One region of the Trichocoleus sp. DQ-U1 genome, then DNA from elsewhere that is predicted to be linked to it. Evidence: predicted binding sites of a transcription regulator. Region 1 holds the regulator's gene; each other region holds the start of a gene.
What was found. Region 1 encodes NtcA, which controls nitrogen genes in cyanobacteria. Its sites were predicted from a motif close to TTTGTANNNNNNNNTACAAA; they were not measured.
Positions count from the first base shown of each region.

Region 2: a site for NtcA is predicted at 2,997-3,016, ahead of nirB (nitrite reductase large subunit NirB). Genes of this name have one in related genera too.
Region 3: a site for NtcA is predicted at 3,005-3,024, ahead of rpoD (RNA polymerase sigma factor RpoD). Genes of this name have one in related genera too.

Region 1 is NZ_JAMPKB010000019.1:30,661-36,696, forward strand. It holds gene hisB (imidazoleglycerol-phosphate dehydratase HisB) at 1-313, opposite strand, end outside; gene fabI (enoyl-ACP reductase FabI) at 467-1,243, opposite strand; gene ntcA (global nitrogen regulator NtcA) at 1,623-2,294, shown strand; gene NDI34_RS10455 (DUF3084 domain-containing protein) at 2,542-4,143, shown strand; gene NDI34_RS10460 (pre-16S rRNA-processing nuclease YqgF) at 4,218-4,622, shown strand; gene NDI34_RS10465 (DUF3146 family protein) at 4,679-4,942, opposite strand; gene NDI34_RS10470 (GTP-binding protein) at 5,218-6,036, shown strand, end outside.
Region 2 is NZ_JAMPKB010000002.1:158,773-164,808, forward strand. It holds gene NDI34_RS01685 (hypothetical protein) at 1-344, opposite strand, end outside; gene nirB (nitrite reductase large subunit NirB) at 389-2,932, opposite strand; gene hetR (heterocyst differentiation master regulator HetR) at 3,290-4,189, opposite strand; gene NDI34_RS01700 (hypothetical protein) at 4,552-4,758, opposite strand; gene NDI34_RS01705 (FAD-dependent oxidoreductase) at 4,895-6,036, opposite strand, start outside.
Region 3 is NZ_JAMPKB010000005.1:132,880-138,915, forward strand. It holds gene NDI34_RS03795 (hypothetical protein) at 1-309, shown strand, start outside; gene NDI34_RS03800 (hypothetical protein) at 455-1,234, shown strand; gene NDI34_RS03805 (hypothetical protein) at 1,312-1,800, opposite strand; gene NDI34_RS03810 (polysaccharide deacetylase family protein) at 1,890-2,576, shown strand; gene rpoD (RNA polymerase sigma factor RpoD) at 3,236-4,438, shown strand; gene NDI34_RS03820 (chlorophyll A-B binding protein) at 4,585-4,740, opposite strand; gene NDI34_RS03825 (glycoside hydrolase family 15 protein) at 4,943-6,036, shown strand, end outside.

The DNA.
Region 1 (6,036 bases):
TGCGATCGCCCAGTGCTTGATGCAACGCCATTCCTAGGGTAATTCCCACATCTTCATTGGTATGGTGGTCATCAATTTCCAAGTCTCCCGTCGCGGCTACATCCAAATCAATCAGGCTGTGAGAGGCGATTTGATGCAGCATATGGTCTAAAAACGGAATGCCGGTTTTGGCATTGCAAGTGCCATTCCCGTCTAATTTGACGGTGACGATAACATCCGTTTCGCCCGTCTTGCGGGGAACCCTTGCCATGCGAGGAGACAAAAGCTGTTCAATGCTTGGAGAAGGTGGAAATTGGCGATCGCGTGCCTGCATCGCAGATGCTCACTCAAGAAAATAAAGTTAAGTTTATTATCCTACGTTACTGAGCATTTGGGAGACGCGAAAGCCTTAAAAATGCAAAATTAAAAATTAAAAATTAGCAGAATCTTTGCTTTTTAATTTTTAATTTTTAATGTTTGATTCTTTTTACATCCCCATAATCTCGTATCCCGCATCGACATATAGCACCTGACCTGTAATGCCACTTGCCAAATCGCTACACAAGAAAGCAGCCGCATTTCCCACTTCTTTCTGAGTTACAGTGCGTCGCAGCGGTGCTACTTCCTCAACGTGATGGATCATATCCAGAATGCCACCTACCGCCGACGATGCCAAAGTGCGGATAGGACCTGCCGAAATTGCATTCACGCGAATATTCTGTGGACCTAATTCAGATGCCAGGTAACGGACACTCATTTCCAATCCAGACTTGGCAATTCCCATTACGTTGTAGTTGGGGATCACCTTAACGCCGCCTAGATAAGTCAGCGTGACAATGCTGCCACCTTCTGTCATCAGTGGTTTTGCTGACCCAGCAAGTTGTACCAGCGAATAGGTACTAATTTCTAGAGCTTGGGTGAAGCCAGCACGGGTAGTGGTACTAAAATCACCTGATAAATCTTCCTTGTTCGCAAAAGCAAGACAATGGATCAGGATGTCTAGCTTGCCCCACTTATCGCGGATGGCGTCAAATGTAGACTGAATTTGGGTCTCATTCTGGACATCGCAGGGTAAAAATAAGCTGGGGTTGAGGGGTTCTACCAACTCTGCCACTTTTTTTTCAAAGCGGCCTCGGTCGTCTGGCAGGTAAGTCACTCCTAGATTCGCACCCGCTTGGTGCAGTTGCTGAGCAATCCCCCAGGCGATCGATCGATTGTTGGCAATGCCGGTGACAAGGGCGTTTTTTCCGGTTAAATCTAGCATAAATGTCGATTTTGAAGGCAATATTAGAGGATATCCGATTTAGGGGAGTATTCAAGATCGCGATCGCCCGGAGCGAGGCTGTCTAGTACGGGTAAGGAGCGTGCCTCCTTACTCACCATGCATCCCACCCGATAGCGCAGATACTGTCAAGATATCAACATTTTCCGTCATAATCTTACTTGCCTTGAGCAGGGAGAGAACTAAAGAAGGTAGCCGGGGAAACTACTTTAAAATTTTGTATCAAATAGCACAAAAACCGCTTGGAAGTCAGTTTATCTGTGTCTAATGTCAGAAAACTCTCATAGTTGTTTTGCTATGGTTAAAGTTCCTCCGACAGAAAGTTGCAGAAGTCTGTAGGGCAGCATTTAGGAAAAAGGAAGTGGCAGTGACGCAAGATAGACCGCTAGCAGCTGTGTTCCGTCAACTGGGAGGTGGGGCGTTTCCACCCGTGGTGGAAACTTTTGAGCGGGGCAAGACGATCTTTTTCCCAGGAGACCCGGCTGAACGGGTATACTTTTTGCTCAAAGGTGCAGTAAAGCTGTCTCGCGTGTATGAAGCTGGGGAAGAAATTACCGTGGCGCTGCTGCGAGAAAACAGCGTTTTTGGAGTACTGTCCTTAATTACAGGGCATCGTTCGGATCGGTTTTATCACGCTGTAGCATTTACGCCAGTGGAGCTGCTTTCGGCACCGATCGATCAGGTAGAGCAATCGCTCAAGGATAATCCGGAGCTATCGATGTTGATGCTGCGAGGGCTTTCTTCGCGCATTTTGCAAACAGAAATGATGATTGAGACATTAGCTCACCGAGATATGGGATCCCGCTTGGTGAGTTTTCTATTGATTCTGTGCCGTGATTTTGGCGTTCCTACCGCCAATGGAATTACGATCGATCTGAAGCTTTCTCATCAAGCGATCGCAGAAGCAATCGGCTCCACCAGGGTAACTGTCACCCGCTTACTGGGAGATTTGCGGGAGGAAAAAATGATTTCTATCCACAAGAAAAAAATTACGGTACACAACCCAGTTACACTGAGTCAGCAGTTTACTTGAAAACAGCTAGAGGCTCTCGTCAGGTTGTAGGTTAGGTTGTTGGTTAAAACGGCATGGTAGCGCGAGCAGGTTATCCAGTTTTAACATTTAGTCGGGAGTTGAGTTAAAAGGTGTCAGGTTTTAAGCGGATAGTTTTCAACCTTCCAACCTTTAACCTTTCCGATTTCACCTTCGATCTTTAATTCCTGTTAACCCTTTCTCTAGCCTGCGATGCGATAGGCTGTAACTGGAATGACTGTAGCAGACAATGACCGACAGTGCGCTCTTCCTGATTTTGTCTATTTTAGTGTTGGGAAGCGTCATCGCAACGGTGGGCGATCGCATTGGCACGCGCGTGGGAAAAGCACGCCTGTCGTTGTTCAATCTGCGTCCCCGCAAAACAGCTGTTTTAGTAACGATTCTAACGGGACTAACGATTTCTGCCTCAACACTAACAATCATCTTCGCGACCAGCGAACAATTGCGGATTGGAGTTTTTAGACTTCAAGAAGTCCAGAAAAAACTCAAAACAGCAAGTAAGGATATTGCCAAAGCAAACGAGCAGAAACGGAAGACCGAAAGCGAACTTGCTAAAACCGCCGCCCAAAAAGAGCAAGTAGAGAAGGAACTCGCTCAGGCTCGCACCCAGCAATCTGTCGCCCAGCAGCGCTTAGATGCGATTAATCGATCTTTGGCAGCCGCGCTGGCTAAACAAGGCCAGACGGAGGCGCAACTAAATCAGACTCAAAGCGAACTGACCCGGGTTGCCAGCAGCTTTCAGCAAACCCAAAAACAGCTTACATCTGTCTCAGGGCAAGCCAAGACGCTACGTTCCGAAATCCAACAACTTCAAGCAGAACGCCAAGAATTGCTCCAGCAGCGAAATCAAGTCAGAGCTGAAATTACTGAATTCAAAGCGAAAGTGACTCAGCGCGACCAAAAAATTGCCCAGCAAGACCGAGCAATTAGCCAACGCGATGAGCAAATTCTCAAGCGGGATCAAGCCCTTGTGGAACTTGATGAGAAACTTGCTACCTTTCGGAAGAGCCTGAGCGATCGCGATGAGCAAATTGCCCAGCGAGACAAAGCCTTATCTCTACTTGATAACAAAATTTCTCAACGAGATGAGGTGATTGCCCAGCGAGAAAATCGCCTTAAAGAACTCGAAAAACAACAAGCTTCCCTAGAGCAGGAAGTGGCAACCTTAGAACAGTATTACCAGTCTTATCAAACTTTGCGTCAGGGTAGTCTGGCACTGCTGCGCGGTCAGGTTCTGGCGGCTGGCGTTTTTCGTATTGTCGAGCCAGCCGCAGCCCGACAGGTCATTGAGCAGCTGTTACGGGAAGCGAATCGGACAGCGATTAAAGCGACCCAACCCGGTCTCAACAAGGTGGCGAACGAACGGGTCGTGCAAATTACAGAGGCACAGGTAGAGCAACTGATCAACCAGATTCAGGATGGTCGAAACTATGTAGTCCGAGTTTTTTCGGCTGGTAACTATGTCCAGGGAGAAAAGCAGGTACAAGTCTTTGCAGACGCCGCACCCAATCAAGTTGTATTCCGCACTGGTGAAGTCGTAGCAACGACATCTGCCGATCCTTCAAACATGACCGACCAACAAATTCGGCAGCGGATTGACCTGCTGCTTGGAGCATCCCAGTTCCGAGCTACTCGCGCGGGGATTTTGGGCGATACAGTTCAGGTTGGCGATAATCGAATTGTTAGCTTGATTCGGTTTATCGAGCAGTTGAAAAAGCACAATAAGCCGATTTCTCTGAAAGCGGTCGTGGCTGAGGACGCCTATATTGCCGGACCCATGAAATTAAATTTGGAGGCGGTTGAAGACGGAGAAGTTGTGGTCAGGATGTAATTTATTAGTCATTAGTGATGAGATGATGACTAATGGCAATTAACCATTTGTAAATTAGCGATTAGCCAATTCAGATGATTTTAGGGTTCGATCCAGGGCGCGATAAGTGTGGTTTAGCCGTAGTGGGGAAAGACAATTCTCTGCATTACCACCAGGTTGTACCAGCAGAAGCAGCGATCGCAACGCTCCTTGAGTTGTGTGAAAAATTTCCGATTGATACTCTAGTGATGGGCGATCAAACCACTTCCAAAAGTTGGAAAAAGAAACTTCAGCAATTTCCAACGTCGGTGCCAATTGTCCTGGTAGATGAGCGCTACAGTACATTGGAAGCACGCGATCGCTATTGGCAAATGTACCCTCCCCAAGGTTTAGGACGCCTGATTCCCCAAGGGATGCGGAGTCTACCCCGACCAATCGATGACATTGTTGCCATCCTCCTCATCGAAAGATACATGAAGCAACGAGAGACGAGGAACTAGGAAACTCTGTCATTCTTAACTTTCTTAATTTAAACTGAACTCAAAACTCAAAACTTTTAAAGTTCCGCCCGGATCGTAAACGCATAGTCCCCTCCAGGCTCTAGCTGGTAATCTTTCTGTTCTAAAAATCGACCCAGAGGTTCCTGAATTAAAGCGCGTCCCAAAGAAGGTGTCACCGACAATTGACCCTGTCGGAAACACCACTGGAACTGCCATTCATATTCTGCCGCCGTGACTTCCCCTGCTAGAAAGCCCCGTTGCCAGGAAAGATGGGTAATTCGGACGTGGGCAGTAGTTTGAGGTAAACGCTTAGAACTCACAATCGCTGTGCCGATCAAATACCTTCATTCAGCAACAATACTAAACTTATTGCGATCGCCTTCGAGATAACATCATTCTCACAGCTGATACTGAGCTGGCACGAACCGAGTAAAAATATCCCTCTGGATATGGAAAGTGCCAGACTAGATCGGTATTGACTAGGATGAAAGAAGAGTAACATCTGAGCAAAAAAGGTGCAATTTTGAGTCGTTTATCGTCTGACCGAACCCCAAATGCCAGCCAGTTCCCTTCACAAACCCCGGACGCGACAGATTTGGATCGGGAACTAGATAACGCCATTTTGAGCTTTGATGACATCCAAGCAGAACTGAATTACAAAAAGGCGCAAAATGCTCTGCGAGACTTGGTAGATAACCTGGATCTCACTCCTCAAGAGCGGACGGGACTGGAATCCGAGATTAATGATTTGGCAACGATGCTGGAGAAGCTAGATCGCTCAGTCGTCCAGATTGCCGCCTTTGGGATGGTGGGACGGGGTAAATCTTCAGTACTAAACGCCTTATTAGGTCAGAACGTGTTTGAAACGGGACCACTTCATGGCGTCACCCGCACCCATCAAGGTGCCAGCTGGCAACTGACTCAGGAGAATGAGGCGGGAAGCGTCAGCGATATCCTACGAGTCACGCTGCCGAGTGCGGGCAATTCCCAAATCGAGCTAATTGACACCCCTGGAATTGACGAAGTAGACGGAGAAACCCGCGAAACCTTAGCCAGACAAGTTGCCAGACAAGCAGACTTGCTGCTGTTTGTCATTTCGGGCGACATGAACAAGGTGGAATACGAGGCGCTATCGCAATTGCGGGAAGTCGGTAAACCGATGTTGCTGGTATTTAACAAAATTGACCAGTATCCGGATGCCGACCGGATGGCGATTTACCGCAAAATCCGGGATGAACGGGTGCGGGAATTGCTCTCACCAGATGAAATTGTGATGGTCGCCGCCTCTCCCCTGGTGGCGCAGGCGGTTCGCCGTCCTGACGGAACGAGGGCAGTGCAGCGACGACCGGGAACGCCCCAAGTTCTGGATTTGAAGCTGAAAATTCTGGAAATTTTGCACCGAGAAGGCAAGGCT
Region 2 (6,036 bases), on a different contig from region 1:
GCTGCAATGTTATTTCTGCCTGATTCCTGCTGCTTACGCCTAATTTCTTCTAGGTCAACGGAATGTTTCTTGACACGAAACATTCCTATATACTTCCACCTAGCTCGATGTAGCTTGAGGAACACTGGAATAGCACCTCCTTGTTGGCAGAGTATCTCAGCTTTCTGTTTTACTTTTGGTGAATCTTCTACCAAAACTTCATCAGGAGCTTTTGAGTCCAGGGTAGGCTTAAAACATCCACACACAATCTTTCCAGCACGCTGAGGAAGATAAGTTTGGAGTTCTCCACCCAATGCAGAATGAATTTGATAGCGTGTGTATGTTTTTCCTACTTGAAATAACATCAGTTTTTTTAAACTGTAGGTAATGCACCAGAGCAACAGTCAGCTTATTCGGAAATACCAACTAAAACCTTCTCGTGGTCATAAGCTGGACGTTTTTGCCCCCGTTCCTCTACATGAACTAAACCAGGATCGGGTTGGTCAGAATTGACAAAGTGACGGAATCGCTTCACTTTTTCTGGATCTTCAATTGTGGCTTTCCACTCACACTGATAGGTATTGACAAGATGCTGCATTTCTGATTCTAATTCAGCACAAATGCCCAGAGAATCTTCAATAACTACCTGCTTCAGGTACTCGATGCCTCCTTCCAGCTTATTGAACCAAGTTGCAGTGCGTTCTAGTCGATTCGCGGTGCGAATATAGAACATCAAGAACCGATCCAAATATTTAATCAGCGTTTCCTTGTCAATATCTGTTGCTAACAAAACTGCGTGTTGTGGCTTCATTCCTCCGTTGCCACATACATATAAATTCCAGCCATTTTCAGTTGCGATAATGCCAAAGTCCTTGCTTTGAGCCTCGGCACATTCGCGGGTACAACCCGATACAGCTGATTTTAATTTGTGGGGCAATCGCAAGCCTCGATATCGCAGTTCGATCTCAATCGCCAAAGTGGTTGAATCCTGAACCCCAAAGCGGCACCAGGTGCTACCTACACAAGATTTGACCGTGCGGAGTGCCTTCCCATAAGCGTGTCCCGATTCAAATCCAGCATCTATCAGTCGCTGCCAAATTTGGGGTAATTGATCTACCCGCGCACCTAATAAATCGATCCGTTGTCCACCTGTAATTTTGGTATAAAGACCAAAATCTTTAGCAACTTCTCCCAACACAATCAGCTGATCTGGTGTTAGTTCACCACCGGGAACTCTGGGGATTACTGAATAAGTTCCATCCTTCTGAATGTTTGCCAGGTAATAATCATTGGTATCCTGCAACCCCACATGCGGCATTTCTAAAATATACTCGTTCCACGTTGAAGCGAGAATAGAAGCTACAGCAGGCTTACAAATTTCACACCCCTTCCCTTTTCCATGTTTTTGAATTAAATCTTCAAAAGTCAGGATTTTTTGAGAACGCACCAAGTGATAAAGTTCCTGACGGGAATAGGCGAAGTGTTCGCAGAGATGATTTTTTACCTCTATCCCCGCTTTCTTCATCTCAGCTTTGAGGATATCAGTTACCAGTGGCACGCAACCGCCGCAACCTGTGCCGGCTTGGGTGCATTTCTTTACACTGGCAATATCAGTGAGTTGCCCTTCTTGGATGGCACTACAAATTTGCTCTTTGCTAACATTATTGCAAGAGCAAATTTGGGCAGTATCTGGTAAACTCTCCACACCCATACCGACTGTGGCAGACTTGCCTTCGCGGGGTGGCATCAGCAAATCTTCTGGATGAGGCGGGAGCGCGATCGCATTCTGCACAAATTGCAGCAGCGTACCGTAAGCTGAAGCATCTCCTACCAGAATTCCACCTAAAAGATGGCTACCATCTTCATTTAAAACCAGTTTTTTGTAAACACCTTGGATGGTATCAGTAACGGAAATTTCTTTAGCGCCGGGAGATTTGGCAAAGGCATCCCCGAAACTGGCAACATCCACTCCCAACAGTTTGAGCTTGGTGGACATATCCGCGCCGGTAAAGCTGCTCGTCCCTGTTTTGCTCAGGATATCTGCCGCTACGCTTGCCATTGTATAGCCAGGAGCGACTAAGCCGTAAATTCGATTTTGATAAAGGGCGCATTCTCCAATAGCATAAATATTTGGATCTGAAGTTTGGCAAGAATCGTTGATAACGATCCCGCCGCGATCGCCTACTGCTAATCCACATCCTCTCGCGATTTCATCGCGAGGACGAATTCCCGCAGAAAAGACAATCATATCTGTCTCTAACTCTTCACCATCAGCAAAGGTCATTTTAGCAACCTTGCCATCAATGCTGACAATTTCTGTTGTAGATTTACTGGTATGAATTGAAACCCCAAGTTCTTCTATCTTGTTGCGAAGGATGTTGCCACCGACATCATCAATTTGTAGTGGCATTAATCTGGGTGCGAACTCAACAACATGGGTTTTTAAACCCATATTTTTGAGAGCGTTCGCACATTCCAAACCTAATAATCCACCCCCAACAACGACACCAGTTTGGCAATTTTTCGCATAGGATGACATTGCCTCAAGGTCATCTATTGTCCGGTAGACAAAATTACCTTTCGCATCATTCCCTTTAATTGGCGGTACAAAAGGATAGGAGCCTGTTGCTAGAACAATTTTGTCATAGGCAATTGTTATCCCATTCGCTGATGTAACTGTTTTTTCTTCCCGGTTAATCGCAACTGCCTTATCACCGATATGGATTTCAACTCCATTTTCTTGGTACAAACCCGGTTGAACTAACGATAAATCTGCCGCAGTTTTGCCTGAAAAGAAACCACTCAAATTAACCCGATCGTAAGCAACACGAGGCTCTTCGCAAAATGCGATCAAGTTCCATTCCTGCGTCGCTCCTTTAGCGATCATCAGTTCTAGAAACTTGTGTCCTACCATACCGTTGCCGATAACAATAAGATTCTTTTTGCCGGTCATGCAGTTTTATAACGCCTATTTTTACAATCTTCTTAATTAGTCCTATAAAAGATTTCAAAGTAAGTTTGTAAAAATTGTTACACTAAACTGTTTGGCTATGCAGTGTGCGAATGATCCCGATTGTGTTTTTGCATGAGGAGTGAAAACTTTATACAAATGTGGGTCAATTTAGCAGCAATACTCATTTCAAATTTGTTTGTAGAACCCCGCATTCAGCATCAAACTATTGGGGCAATGCCTACACAAGGCTAAGTTAATTTTTCCCCGATTTCAGGCAAAAGTTTTACCGATGTAGCTTCTAACTGAAGCAGGGTGGGCATTGCCCACCCTGCTCAACGAAAATGTGAGTTAAGTGTTTTATTCTTCTTTTGGGCCAAAAACCATTTGTAGAAGCACTGGCTGACCGTCGGCGCGGTGATATTTATCTGCCCAATCCCGGATGACCATATCCAGTTCTTGCATGGCTGCCTCAATGCGATCCGGTGGAATATCGAGTTCCTCTAGTATCCGCATCACATTTAGCTGTCGGTCTGCCCAATCTTTCATCAGTCGGAAGTAGCGGGCAGTATCCTCAATCATGATATAAGTGCGTTCTTCGTCCTCAGCGGGTGAGTAGGAAGCGCGAGTGAGGGCGTAGAAGGGCAATCCCCAAGGAGAATCAATTCGCGTTACCGTGCCGGAATAGATTAAGCGCCGCTTGATGTGTTCGGCGAATGCTTCGCTTAGAGGAATGCGGCGTTCTTCTGGCAAGTCTTCCTGGGAACGACTGTGGAGAAATTCAATTAATTCTAGAAACTGAAAAGCGTTGATTAGCTGGGCATCCGGCAGATTATTTGGCAGTTTTTCCTCAAGGTATCGCTTTTCGTCAGCGGTCAGGTTGGTGCTATAGATGCGCGATCGCCCCGGTTGCCACGGAAACTGCTCCATCCAAACATAGGGAAACTGAATTAAATACCGAGGTTCTTGGGAACCCAGCATCTTCAGCAGTTTCCCTTCGGTCAGCGCTTGCCGAACTTCCTCGACGATGACTTTGACTCGCTTCGGCTCAATGTGGTGCAGGTGCCCCGTCATCCGGATATTTTGACCCTGCTCCAAATAAGTCATGTAAATCGCGCACTTTGCTGCCGTGGCAGCAGCATCCAGGAAGGCTCCGTGTCGGTGCCCGCCGGTTCTCATCGCACTAAAGGCCAGATAAAACATGATCTGATCCATCGCACCGGGGCTAAGGCTTTTGATCAGATCCAGGTCGTTGCTCATATCAGGGGTGATCGCATCGCAAGGGGACAAAACACTGGTTCCTTGGTGAAAATGGTGAAAAGCTTATGTTTCCACATTTGCAGTGAGTTCAATTCACTCGCTGAAACTATTGAACTCTAAGCACCCCGATAGCATGAACGTAAATAATCTCTAATTATAGAAAAGGACGGCCTAATATATAGCTTTTGTCAGGGAATAAATTCTCCGTGACAGGCAAAATTAGACAAATAGTGCCCCAAGTACACTGGCACAAACCTGCTAGAGCTTAGTTTGCTGCCTTCAAATGAGCTTTCATCGACCTCAGTCGCAAGGTGAAAAGCGGATCGATGACTTGTTCAGATTTGGCTAAATAGAGGATAATTCTAGACGATAGAGATATATTCGGGCGAAAACGCATCTCGGCGTCCGGTTCCTTTATCCGGAGACGGTTCGTTCCCACGTTTCAGCGATACGGCTAGCTCGGAAGACGTGGATGGCAGTTGCTTGGCAGAGGCGGACTCGATCCCTAAGAAATTACCTGAAGAGATTGATAGTAAGCTCAACAACATGATAGAGGTGTAAGGGCGCATAGCAGATGTCCGTGTCAGGGTTATAGTCCCTGATACGGAGTTCTTGATCGTTAACCAGGAAAAATTTCGGTTAGAGCTTAGTCGGTTCCGATTGAGTTCTGCTTTTGTTTAAGGTTAGAGGTACGATGCCTAAGGCTCAAAAATGAGTGCGATCGCTCCCAGGAGCAATAATTTTTTCCACAATCAACCATTTGCCCGATTGATTGAGATATCCGCACACAGAGAGCATCTGCCGATCGAGGCAGGTTTGGAGTTCTCCGTCTACTTCTGGGCGCAAGGCGATCGCTATCCAGGTTTGCTCTTCCCCAGCAGCTGGCTCCTTTACAGTGAAGGTGTAATCTTGCTCGGCATGGCGATGGAACACTCCACAGAAGAGTGCTGAGTTTGAAGCGGATTTTTCAATGCTTCCGCCAACCGCTTCCCCATCGCTGTGTTTCGTAAAGGGTGAGGGAACTTCCACATATTTTGAATCCTGTGGCGTCTGGGGTTCCAGGTAAGGGCAGTTGCCATTGAAGGGATAGGTGTCAGGGCGATCCAAGTAATCTCGTTGCCTGTGCAGCCAGTCGGCGCGATCGCGCGGTAAATTGAACAGAGGGAAAATTGCTGCTGGCGATCGCTCATCTTGTAACAATGCTTCTTGCAGGACTCGGACAGGTAAATCTCTGGGTTGACAACTTCGCTGCACGCAAAGCGCCGCCGCCATTCCCGCCGCCTGACCAATATTCATGACGATGGGCTGTAACCGGGTGGAACCGTTGGCAATATGGGAGACGGAGATATTTTTTTCGCAAACCAGCAGTCCATCCACAGACTCTGGAATTAGACAAGTGTAGGGAAGGGTGAAAGGAGTGCCAGTCCAGCGTCCACCCCAGCGAATTGATTTTGGTTTAACAAGAAAGTTGTAGTTAGGGTAATGGTGGTCGTTGGGGTAGTTGCCGAAGGCGATCGCATTCACCTCCCCAGCCGTATCCACAGGTAGGGGTGCAACCTTTCCCCCCGCCACTGGCAAGATATCCTGCTCTCGCACGGTCGCCAGTCCCACAAGGCGTCTACTTTCCCGATAGTAAGGGTGTAGGGCATAACCACCTCCACCGAGAGCGTTTTGAGTTTTGATTGAGTTTTGATTGAGTTTGGGAGTCAAGCGTGAGGGAAAGATTTGAGTCGCTAAGCCGTAACGCCGCCCCAGCTTAGTTTGAATAAAGCGGACAAAGCTTTGAGTGTGCCACAGACTCTCTTGAAGAAATTGATGCCACGCCGCCTCCGACTCTATCAGACGCC
Region 3 (6,036 bases), on a different contig from region 1:
CCCCCTCGATCTGGCACCACCGTCCTCATGGGTGCCCCTAAAAACGGCTTGATAGAAATTTCCTTTGAGTTTCCGGTTCGCTTTGTCAGCGGCTTTGTCACCAGTTCTCAGCGAACAATTTTATCTGCCTACGACCAGCAAAACCAACTCCTGGGGCGCTCGGAGTTGACAGAGCCAAATCTAGCCGGAACGGATTCCAATATTCCTCCGAACAGTCAGCTGAGCGTCGCAGTACCAAATATCTATCGGATCACCTTCTACGCTTTTGATGGCTGTCTGACCGTCGATGACTTGAGCTTTGGTTTGTGAGCGGTCATCGGTCATTGGTTCGTAGTCATTGGTCAACTTGGTAAAACAAAGGACGAATGACTACGGGCTACGAGCTTAGGACTAAAAGGTATTACGATAGTTAACTCGTTAGGTATAATCTATCTGACTTAAGCAGGAAACTTTCGTGGCACAGGCGTCGTCTTGGCGACAACAACTCGTAAACCAGATCCAATTGGCTCTGTCGCAGAAACAATTAAAAATGCCAGTCCTCAAGCTGTTTCCCCGGCACCCAAGTCAGGGATCGGGCAGCTGGCTGGTGGTGAGCGCCGTTGTGGTGGTGATGCTGTTCTGGAACTGGAAGCTCCTACTGGCTACCGGCGCTGGTGTGTTGGTAATGTTGCTGGTTTACCTGATGCAGGAGTGGGACTGGCAAGTACACTGGTCAAGCCTGCAACGGTTTTTTAGTGGCTCCAACCGGCAATTAACGCTTGCCGTTGGCAGTGGCGGCATTGCTAGCCTCAGCACCTATATGGCAGTTTCCATCTGGGTAGACTCCGACAGTCCCTGGATTGCCGCTGGTGCAATTCTTCAAGGTCTGGGCACTCTGGCAACCCTAATCCTCTTGGTCTGGCAAATTATTAGCCGTCAACTGAATCGGGATGAAGCTAACCTGAACCATTGGTTAACGGAGCTGACGCAGGTAGACCCCCTGAAGCGTCTGATTGCGGTTCGCCGACTTTGTGCCTTAGTAACAGAGGCTCGGTTAGAGCGGGAGCATCGACGTAGTGTTGCCGAATACTTTCGGCTGATGCTGAATCAAGAACCGGAAGCGGCGATCCGAGATGCGGTTCTCGATGGTCTGCAAGCATTGGAGAGTAACCAGCCGTTAATTAAAGCTAGTCAACCGTTAAAGACGCCTGTTGTTTTGAAGCGCTCTGTGGCTAAAGTCCGCAGGAAGAATTAAGCAGGGGGGCAGAGGAGCCGAGAGACAGGGAAGAAGCGATCGCCCCCGCCTTAATTTTTGCTTTTTAATATCTCTTTTTAATTCTCAAACTTGGGTTCCGCTTTCTCCACAGAGGAATCATTGACTCCTAGCGTCAGCTCTAAAGGCGTTTGGGAAGGATATGCCTTGACAACCTCTCGATAGACATCGTAATTCGTCGGCAAGGTAACACTCTGCCCGTTGCTGCGATAAGTAATTTGGTAATTCACATCTCGCAAAATCTCTGGCTGGCTTGCCTTTTCGGCAGGTTGCAGTCGCTGTTCAATTTCATCAAGCGTGGGTCGTGGTGGCAGTGCAGACCACCAAAGTTCCCGTTCGTCGGGGCCAATTACCGCGCCTTCTGGCTTCTCCCCATTGCGGTTGAGTAAGGAAGTAGAGCCAAAAGTTTCGATTCGCTCTTGATTGCGACCCGGATTAGTCGAGTAACCGACTTTCCAAGTTAAAGTTGTCCGGGCGGTTGCTTCATACTGGTTAGTGGTTACGGTGCTGCACCCAGAGAGAGCAAATAAAAGAGAAGCTCCCGCCAGTATGGCAAAACATGGGCTTTGTTGTTTAAATTGACCTTTGAGACTCACCGTCTGTTGACACCCATTAGAAAAACGACATCAAAGAGCAAATGCAGCTAGCTCCGCTATTTCCTATTGTGTACCGAATTCTTCAGCCTGCCTTTCCCCGTTGTCTGTGGTCGGGTACTGGAAATTCACGAGCGATCGCTCTCACGTTTGATGATGGCCCCCATCCCCAGTACACTCCCGAACTCTTGAAAGTGCTAGACCACTACAACATACCCGCAAGTTTTTTTTGGCTGGGTGTTTGCGTTAACCGCGCACCAGCAACTGCCAAAGAAGTCTACCGGCGAGGTCACTGGCTTGGGCTGCATGGGTACGATCATCGCGCTTTTCCCAAGCTGAGTCCATCTGACCTCAAACAAAGTATGGAACAGACACAGCAGGCGATCCAACAAGCCTGTCAACTCGATCCACAATTTGTTCGTGACGTTCGACCCCCTAATGGTTTGTTTACACCCCAGACTTTAGATTTATTGCAGCAGTGGAACTATCGACCTGTCATGTGGAGCGTGGTGCCGGAAGACTGGGTACAGCCTGGGGTTAGCGTCGTCGTACAGCGAGTTTTGCGGCAAGTCCAAAATGGTTCGGTCATTGTTTTGCATGATGGCTATTATGGAGGTCAAGATGTGGCTGAAACGACCGCCCAGTTAGTGCCTAAACTATTGCAGCAAGGATATCAATTTGTTACCATCGATGCGCTGTGGCAGCAAAGTCAGTTGACCTCTTTAACCTAAATACGAAATATATTGATGTTTTCTCTGTCACATTTTGGCTCTTGTTGATTAGAATGACGGAATAGAATTCAGCCATTTGTCGCAACCCATCGCCCATCAAGCGTCAGTAGGATAGAGTTGCATTTAAGCAAAATGCGAAATCAAGCAATATTTTCTCTATTTTTGCCTAAACGTTCATTACTGCTTAGTGCTACTCTCCCCAAACCTTTGACGCTTAACTATAGGCTATTTATAGAAAGACAGCGCTCAACTGGCTGGAGGCATCACCAAATCAACCAGCGAGTGTTGCTGGTAAATCCTGTACAAGCTAGTTGAAGGAGATGAGATCGGAGTGGGTGTATCAATTCCAATCGGATTATCCATTGGGAAAAGCCGCCTTGACATTAACTTCATATTTGAAGGTTTAAATAAACCAAAAGCGTGCAAGTTTTGTGAGAAAGGCTACAATCGGAAAGGTTTTGAACACTACCAGCATTAACACCTATTTCAACGCGGTTATCGAACGCTGGCGTTGCACGCAAGCGCATTCTCTCTTTTCTCTCATTGAGCCAGTCAGCAAGCGTTGAAAGCTGGCAAGGTATAACGACTGGCTAACTTGTTTTGTAGATTAACTAACACCATCTTCTGGTCTTTAACTGAAGGAGCATGAGGAATTCGGCATGACCCAGGCCAACGACGTACTCGAAATCATCACTCCGCCTGAGAGCGAGTTGGATCTCTTAATTGATGAAGACGCGGATCAAGACGACTTTGTAGACGTAACGCCCGATGAAGACGAAGGTAAGCCTGGTAAGGTCAGTAGATCCCGTCGTCGGGTGCAAACGAAAAAGAAACACTACACTGAGGATTCGATTCGTCTCTATTTACAAGAAATTGGTCGGATTCGTCTCTTAAGAGCCGATGAAGAAATTGAACTCGCACGCAAGATAGCCGACTTACTAGAATTAGAGCGTTTGCGCGAGCAACTGATCGAAAATCTGGAGCGGGAACCGCAGGATATAGAGTGGGCTGAGGGAGTGCTGAAATCTGAGCGAGTCTGGGAACAACTCGCTACTCAGCTAGGGCGAGAACCCCAACAAGAAGAGTGGTCTAAAGAGGTGAAGAAGCGCCTACCAGCGTTCCGACATCGCCTCTATGTAGGTCGCCGCGCTAAAGACAAAATGGTGCAGTCAAACCTGCGTTTGGTGGTTTCGATTGCCAAAAAATATATGAATCGCGGCTTATCCTTCCAAGACTTGATTCAGGAAGGCAGTCTAGGCTTGATTCGAGCCGCTGAAAAATTTGACCACGAAAAAGGTTACAAATTCTCCACGTATGCGACGTGGTGGATTCGTCAGGCAATTACGAGAGCGATCGCGGATCAATCTCGCACCATTCGACTACCTGTTCACCTGTACGAAACCATTTCTCGGATCAAAAAAACTACCAAGCTTCTATCCCAAGAAATGGGTCGCAAACCCACTGAAGAAGAAATCGCTACTCGCATGGAAATGACCATCGAGAAACTGCGATTCATTGCTAAATCAGCTCAGTTACCCATCTCTCTAGAAACTCCCATCGGTAAAGAAGAAGACTCCCGTCTGGGTGACTTCATCGAAGCAGATGGTGAAACCCCCGAAGATCAAGTTTCTAAAAACCTCCTCCGGGAAGATCTAGAAAGCGTCCTCGACACCCTCAGCCCCCGCGAACGGGATGTGCTGCGTCTGCGCTACGGTTTGGATGATGGACGCATGAAAACTCTTGAAGAAATCGGTCAAATCTTCAACGTTACCCGCGAACGGATTCGTCAAATTGAAGCGAAAGCTCTCCGCAAGTTGCGGCATCCCAATCGCAACAGTATTCTCAAAGAATACATTCGCTAGACAATCCTTTTTAGCGAGATAAATAATAGTAGGGGCGGGTTTCTTTACCTGCCCCTACTATTATTTGGGAAACAAAAAACTGGGAGTTCCTAGATAAACTCCCAGCGAGCTTTTGAAATTGACCAAATTTATAAAATTGAAATATATTACATCAGACCCCAGAAGTGAAGCACGCCTTGACCTGTGGTGAGTTCAATCATCATGGCAATGAAAAAGCCGATCGTGGCAAAACGCCCATTCCAATTTTCAGCTTGGGGCGTAAAGCCAATCTTGGTTGCATCGTTGCGGTCTTGAGTTTGCATAGTCTTAACTCCATAAAATAAACTTTTGTTACCATCTGTACAAGAATGTAACTAAAGAATTGTAAACGCGCAGCAATCTGCTTCGCGAGGCAGATGAATTTTAGCTTTGGTGCGAAAATAAAAAGCACTTGGGCTGGATTTCTGACACTCTCTTCGTTTTGCCGGGGACGACCCCCAGCACCCCTCTCTTTAGGAGAATGATATGTTGCTAAACGCCTCACAACCGCTAAGCGATCGCCTAGACGATTACTACCACCAGATCAAGGCTGTCATTCTCAACCGTCAAAATCCGATTACGGGTCTGTTGCCCGCCAGTACTGCAATTAACGCCCACGGCGACTACACCGATGCCTGGGTACGCGACAACGTTTACAGCATTCTCGCCGTTTGGGGATTGGCGCTAGCTTACCGCAAAGTCGATGAAGATAAGGGGCGCACCTACGAGCTAGAACAAAGCGTCGTCAAGCTGATGCGCGGGCTGTTGTTCTGTATGATGCGACAGAGCCACAAAGTTGAGCAATTTAAACAAAGCCAATCCCTCCTAGACTGCCTGCACGCCAAATACAACACCAGCAGCGGTGATGTCGTAGTCGGCGATGACGCTTGGGGACACTTGCAGTTAGATGCCACCTCGCTATTTCTGCTGATGCTGGCTCAGATGACGGCATCGGGGTTACATATCATCTACGCCATTGACGAAGTAAACTTTGTCCAAAATCTGGTCTATTACATTGGCAGAACTTACCGAACCCCCGATTATGGCATTTGGGAGCGGGGAAATAAGATAAACCGGGGGAATCCAGAACTAAATGCCAGTTCGATCGGGATGGCAAAAGCCGCTTTAGAAGCAATAAGCGGACTGGATTTATTCGGAGTGCGCGGTTCTCAGGCTTCTGTAATTCACGTGCTGCCGGATGAAATTGCTCGCGCTCGTATGACCCTGAAATCCCTGTTACCAAGAGAATCTAGCTCCAAAGAAGTGGATGCGGCTAGCTTAAGCGTCATTAGTTTCCCAGCCTTTGCGGTGGAAAATATGGAGCTGATGGAACGCACTCGACAGAAAATCATCGACAAGCTGGAGGGACGCTACGGCTGCAAACGCTTTTTGCGAGATGGACACCAAACTGTTTTGGAAGATACCAGCCGCTTGCACTACGAACCTTGGGAATTGCAGCAATTTGAGCATATTGAGTGCGAATGGCCTTTATTTTTCACCTACCTGGTTCTGGATGGCTTGTTTCGAGGAGACATGGAACAAGTTAAGGACTATCAAGAGTGCCTGGAGTTTCTGCTGAT